One region of the Arthrobacter sp. AOP36-C1-22 genome, then DNA from elsewhere that is predicted to be linked to it. Evidence: predicted binding sites of a transcription regulator. Region 1 holds the regulator's gene; the other holds the start of a gene.
The links. Region 1 encodes HspR, which represses chaperone genes until heat shock. Its sites were predicted from a motif close to AAGTTGAGTCNNNNNGACTCAACTT; they were not measured.

Region 2: a site for HspR is predicted at 2,050-2,074, ahead of ACT3S6_RS05625 (ATP-dependent Clp protease ATP-binding subunit). Genes of this name have one in related genera too.

Annotation. Positions count from the first base shown of each region.
Region 1 covers NZ_JBQSWW010000016.1:69,041-72,245, forward strand. The annotation lists gene ACT3S6_RS10405 (nucleotide exchange factor GrpE) at 1-238, shown strand, start outside; gene ACT3S6_RS10410 (DnaJ C-terminal domain-containing protein) at 321-1,298, shown strand; gene ACT3S6_RS10415 (heat shock protein transcriptional repressor HspR) at 1,359-1,805, shown strand; gene ACT3S6_RS10420 (alpha/beta hydrolase) at 1,817-2,755, shown strand; gene trmB (tRNA (guanosine(46)-N7)-methyltransferase TrmB) at 2,748-3,205, opposite strand, start outside.
Region 2 covers NZ_JBQSWW010000006.1:144,475-147,679, reverse strand. The annotation lists gene ACT3S6_RS05625 (ATP-dependent Clp protease ATP-binding subunit) at 1-2,036, opposite strand, end outside; gene ACT3S6_RS05620 (YidH family protein) at 2,222-2,602, shown strand; gene ACT3S6_RS05615 (DUF202 domain-containing protein) at 2,611-2,943, shown strand; partial or broken gene ACT3S6_RS05610 (aldehyde dehydrogenase family protein) at 2,933-3,205, opposite strand, start outside.

The DNA of each region.
Region 1 (3,205 bases):
CGAGGAAGGGCCGTTCGCGGCGGTGGCGAACAAGATCGACGCCATCCTCGCGGGCCACGGACTGACCCGGATCGAGGAAGTGGGGGTCGTCTTCGACCCGAACTTCCACGAGGCCCTGATGCAGCAACCCAGCTCCGAGGTCCCCGAGGACCACGTGGCCCAGGTCCTGCGGATCGGCTACCAGAAGGGCGAGCGCGTCATCCGTGCCGCCCAGGTGGTTGTCTCCACGGGAGAATGAACCACCCCCGGCCGCCCCACCACCGGTGGGGCGGCCGGGACCCCATTAGCTTGAGAAACAACCAGGAAACAGGAGGCGCCCGATGGCCAGTCAGGATTGGGTCAACAAGGATTTCTACGCCACCCTCGGCGTCTCCAAGGACGCCAGCGACGCCGATATCAAGAAGTCCTACCGCAAGATGGCGCGCAAATACCACCCCGACACCAATCCCGGCGATGAGGCCGCGGAAAAGAAGTTCAAGGACATCACCGAGGCCAATTCGGTGCTGTCCGACCCCGAGGAACGCGAACAGTACGACGCCATCCGGGCGATGGGATCCGGCGCCCGGTTCACCTCCGGAGGCGCCGGGGGGCCCTCCGGTGGCGGCGCGGGATTCGACGACGTCTTCGGCAACCTGTTCAACCAGGGGGGCGGGGGACGCCGCGGTGGCGGGTTCCCCGGAGGCGGCCAGGTTCCCCCCGAATTCGCGGACCTCTTTGGTGGTGGCGGATTCGGCGGCTTCCAGCAGGCCCCGCAGAAGGGCGCCGATCGGACCGCTTCGACCACGATTTCCTTCGCCGGGTCCATCCGCGGCACCAGCATCGGACTGCGCGAACCCGATGGCGACGTCATCGACGTGCGCATCCCCGCGGGCATCCGTGACGGCCAGAGTGTCAGGGTCCGGGGCAAGGGCCAGCGCAGCCCGGCAGGAAACGGGGACCTGTTGGTGAAGGTTTCGGTCAAACCGCATGCCTTCTTCGCCCGCGAGGGCAACAACATCCGGATCCACCTGCCGGTGGGCTTCTCCGAGGCCGCCCTGGGAGCCACGTTGGAGGTCCCCACGCTGACCGGGGAGACCGTGAAGATGAAGATCCCCGCCGGGACCTCATCGGGGCGGACCCTGCGGCTGAAGGGGCGCGGGGTGAAGACGTCCAAGGCCGTCGGCGATCTGCTGGTCACCGTCGAGGTCGTCGTACCGCAGAAGCTCAATGCCGAGGCGCAGGAAGCCGTCAAGGCCTTCGCCGAAGCAACCGCCGACGCGGATCCCCGCGCCGGGATCGCCACCAAGGCGGTACTCTAGCGGCGGGCCCGGGGCGCGGGAAGCACGGCGGAACCGAACACACCAGGAGGAGGCAAGCACATGGCGGTAGGCAAGGCACTGGCCATCAACGATCGTTTCATCCCGGTATTCGTGATCTCCGTCGCGGCCGAACTGGCCGATATGCACCCGCAGACACTGCGCCAGTACGACCGCATGGGATTGGTCTCGCCCTCGCGGCAGCGCGGCAAGCAGCGGCGCTATTCCAAGCATGATGTCGAATTGCTGCGGGAGGTCCAGAGCCTCTCGAAGGCGGGGGTCTCGCTGGAAGGGATCCGGCGGGTCCTGGAACTCGAGAACCAGGTTGCGGCGCTGCGTTCCCGTGTGGCGGAACTGAGTCAGGAACTGGCCGAAGCCGACCGCAGGTCCTCGGAGATGGAACGGGTCTTTGCCGCCGGAGCCGGCGGCGGTGACGTCGTCACCCTGGCCCGGGGGGAACGCCCCAGGGCCCGCAGCCAGGCCGTCGTCATCTGGCGAGCCCAGGACTAGGCGGACACCTCATGGTCCCCGGGACGCTGGCGACCGTTGCCGAGCTGATCGAGCGGGCGGAGCGCGGCTTCGAGATCACCAAGGGCCGGCGTGACGGATTCGATCAGGACCGCAAGGCGGCAGTGGACGGGGTCGCCCATGCGCTGAGGCCCACGTCCATGCACCGGCGGCTTCCCGCCAGACGGCTGCTCTTCCTGGACCTGGAAGGACCGCATCCGTTGGCGGCCGTGGTGCTCGGGGACCCCGACCATGCCACCCACCTGACCTGGCAGGTCTCCGGGGCAGGCATCCGTCCCGGAACCGCCATGTGGGGCACGGCCCGTGAAGCCGGCGAACTCCTGCTCGAACAGCGGGCCGCCGGTGCCGGAGCCCCGGCCGTCATCGCCTGGCTCGGGTATCCCGCACCGGGGATGTTCAGGGCCCTCTCGGACCGTACCGCCCGGACCTGTGCCGCGCGGCTGGCCTTCGACATCCGTCGGGTCGGGGAGCTCCTTCCCCGTACGGCCAGGATGGCGATCGAAGCACATTCCTACGGGGCGACGTTGGCCGCGTACGCGCTCGCCCGGTTGGATGCCGAACCACCCCCGGCCGGCCAGGCGGGCCCCTTGATCGACACACTGGCCACCATTGGTTCGGCGGGAATTCCGGACCGCTTGTTGCGGGACCCGTCTGACTTGGGCATCCCACCAAGCCGCCGATACGAGGCCGTGGCGAGCCGGGACCTGCTGGCCCGATGCGGCCGGCTCCTCAGTGGGCGGACCACGGTCGCCGGGCTGCCGTTCGCCGTGGAAGGACACCCGGAATCGGGGCTGCATGCCGTCACCGGGCACAACACCTCCCGCTTCGTGCCCGGATCCGATGACCCCGAATACGGGTACCGGGACCCCGGCACGCTCTCGCTGCACAACCTGGCCCGGATCCTCATCGGGGGGACCCCTCCGTTCAGCTGACCGGCCCCCGGCGGTCCCCGTCCGCCTCCGGTTCCCGGCGATAGGCCAGATCGAAGACCAGACGGCCCGCGGCCACGGCCTTGGCCTCGAAGCTCGTGCGCACCCGCCCCGCGTAGCGTGGGGCCCACCCCCCGAGATCGTCTGTGAAACCCGGCTCCGGGTCGTGGCCCTCCAGACCGTCGCGGCGGACCCGGCTCAGGGGGGAGTCCTCCCCGGCGCATTCGCCGGGGTGCAGGGAGGTGAAATCCTTCGAGGCGTCGAGGATCGAACGCATCTGTTCGGCATACTGCGACCAATCGGTGGCCAGGCGCCAGATGCCGCCGGGGGCCAGCACACGGGCGGCCTTGGGCAGGAACGATTCCTTGATGAGCCGACGCTTGTGGTGCCGGGTCTTATGCCAGGGGTCGGAGAAGAAGATCCAGAGTTCATCCACCGAACCGGGCTCCAGCA
Region 2 (3,205 bases), on a different contig from region 1:
CCGTCGTCGAGCACCTGCAGCAACAGGTTGAACACGTCGGGGTGCGCCTTTTCGATCTCGTCGAGCAGCAGCACCGAATACGGGTTGCGGCGCACCCGTTCGGTCAGCTGTCCAGCCTCGCCGTAGCCGACGTAGCCCGGAGGGGCCCCGACCAACCGCGAGACGGTATGCCGTTCACCGAATTCGCTCATATCGAAGCGCAGCAGCGCCTCCTCGCGGCCGAACAGCGACTGGGCCAGCGACTTCGCCAACTCGGTCTTGCCGACCCCGGTGGGCCCCAGGAACATGAAGCTGCCCACGGGACGGGAGGCATCGCCCATGCCCGTGCGGTTGCGCCGTACGGATTTGGCGATGACGCCCACCGCATCGTCCTGCCCGATGACGCGCTCATGCAGTTCCTCCTCCAGCTTCGCCAGCCGGGCCCGATCGCCCTCGGTCAACCGGGCTGCGGGGATGCCGGTGGCCCGGGCGATGATCTGGGCGATCTGCTCCTCGTCCACCACGCTGGTGCCGTCGGTGTCGTCGTCGGTGCCGTCGGATTGCGTCCCGGCAATCAGCTCGTCGAGGTGCTCGGCCAGTGCGGCGATCTCATCGCGCAGCCATCCGGCGTCCTCGAAGCGTTCGGCCGCGATGGCGTCGTTCTTGCGTTCGCGCAGGGTCTCCAGCTCGCGGCGCAGCGCCTGGACGTCGACGGTCGGGCCGCGCCGCAGGCTCAGACGCGCCCCGGCCTGGTCGATCAGGTCGATCGCCTTATCGGGCAGGAAACGGTCGGTGAGATAGCGGGAGGAGAGGTCGACGGCGGCCCGCAGGGCACCTTCGGTATAGGTCACCTGGTGGTGTTCGGCGTAGCGGCCGGCCAGACCGGTGAGGATCTTCACGGAATCCTCCTGGGAGGGTTCGCCGACCGTGACGGGCTGGAAGCGGCGCTCCAATGCCGGGTCCTTCTCCACGCTGCGGTACTCGGCCAACGTGGTGGCGCCGATGAGCCGCAGTTCCCCGCGGGCCAGCCGCGGCTTGAGGATGTTCCCGGCGTCCATGCCGCCTTCCCCGGAGCCGCCGGCGCCGACCACGTTGTGCAGCTCGTCGATGAAGACGATGTACTCGCCGTCCCCGGCCGCGATTTCGTCCATGGTCTGGGTCAGGCGTTCCTCGAAGTCCCCGCGGTAGCGGGTGCCGGCGAGCATGCCCGGCAGGTCCAGGGAGATGACGCGTTTGCCCTGCAGCTGGGCGGGGATCGAATCGGCGGTGATGGCCTGGGCCAGGCCCTCGACGACGGCGGTCTTGCCGACGCCGGCTTCGCCGATGAGCACCGGGTTGTTCTTCATGCGACGGGCCAGGATCTCGATGGTCTGCTCGATCTCCTCCTGCCGGCCGATCACGGGGTCCAGTTTCTCCTCGAGGGCCAGTGCGGTCAGATCCGTGCCGTAGGTGTCCAGCATCGGGGTCGGTGAATCGGTCGGGGCCCCGGTCTGCGCGGGGCCGTCCTGGGGGCCGGAGGCTTCCTGCTGGGCGGCGGCCCCGATGTTCTGCAACGTTTCGGGGGTCACCCCGGAGGCGGCGAGGACCTGCCCGGCGGGGGAGTCCTGGTTGACGACGAAGGCGACGAAGAGGTGCTCGGGGTCGATGTAGGTCGAGCCGAAGGCGCGGGCGACCTGGCGGGCGTCGAGCAGGGCCCGTTGGGTCGAAGCCGTCAGTGCCGGGGCCCCGCCGGTGGGGCGGTCGGAGGATTGCGGCAGACGCTGTTCCGCGTTGCGGGCGATGGCCTCCACGTCGATGCCGCCGGCCCGCAACTGGGCGGCCGGCCCGTCCTGGGCCACGAGGACCCGCAGCAGGTGCAGGGCGTCGACCTCGGCATGGCCGTGTTCGGCGGCGAAGGCCGCCGCCTGCCCGAGCAGTTCGTGCGTGCGCCGGCTGAGCAGCCGGGTGATGTCGATGGGGCGGCCTGCGGCTGCGGCTCGCTGGCCCTGCAGGTAGCGGGCCAGGAAGTCATCAAACGAGCCGCTTCCCGATCCGGTGGGTCCGAAGAACGCTGGCATTTTCCCTCCAAGGAACTTGAGTGTCTTACGCTCAAGTATAGACCTGAGTGTATGTCACTCAAGTTAACGTGATGCGGTCGTCATTATTCCCCGCACGGTTTCCACCCGGCGGGCGAGGCCTGTGACCGGTAGGATTTCCAGCGAGAGCAGCCGGTGGCGGCTGGGGCAACAGCGGGAGGACGACGGTGGCCGACGAAGGCGAACGCGGATGGCTGGCACGCAAGGCGCTACCCAGCGGCAACGAACCCGACCCGCGGTTCACCCTGGCCAACGAACGCACGTTCCTGGCTTGGATCCGCACTTCGCTGGCCTTCCTGGCCGGTGGAATCGCCTTGGAGGCCTTCGCCTTCGACGCCTTTCCCACCGACCTGCGCAAGGCCATCTCGATCCTGGTCATCTGCCTGGGCCTGCTGATCAGTGCCGGGGCGGTGTTCCGCTGGCTGCGGATCGAGTCGAGCATGCGCAACCACCGTCCGTTGCCGTTCCCGGCGATCGTGCCGCTGCTGGGCATCGGCGGGGCACTGGCCGCGGCGGTCATCGTCGTCGTCCTCGTCGTCTCCGGATAGGTCCCTCGATGACCATCCCCATCACGCGCGGCCACCAGGACCCAGGACTGCAACCCGAACGCACCGTCATGTCCTGGGGCCGGACCACGTTGTCGCTGTTCGTGGTCAGCGCCGTGTTCATGCGCTGGATGCACCATTACGGCCCCTCGATCCTGATCCTGGTGGCCGTGGGGGGCCTGGGGGCGCTGTCCATCTACGTGACGCAGCGCCGCCGTTACTCCGCCCGCACCCGTGGCATCGCCGAGGGGCGCCTGGAGGCCGATGTGGCCGCCATCTTCTGGACCGCCGGCGCCGTCATGATCCTGGGCGTGCTGGCCCTGATCGTGGTCATCACGACCTGACGGTCACCCAGATCGTCTTGAGCTGGGTGTACTGTTCCAAGGCTTCCAACCCGTTGTCGCGCCCCCCGAAGCCCGAGGCCCGGTAGCCACCGAACGGGGTGGTGATGTTGCCTTCGCTGTAGCCGTTGACGGCCACGGTGCCGGCCCGCACCCCACGGGCCAGCCGGATGGCCCGATCGATGTCGTGGGACCAGATGGTCGCGGCCAACCCGTAGGTGGTGTCGTTGGCCAGGGCCAACGCCTCGGCCTCGTCCTGGAACCC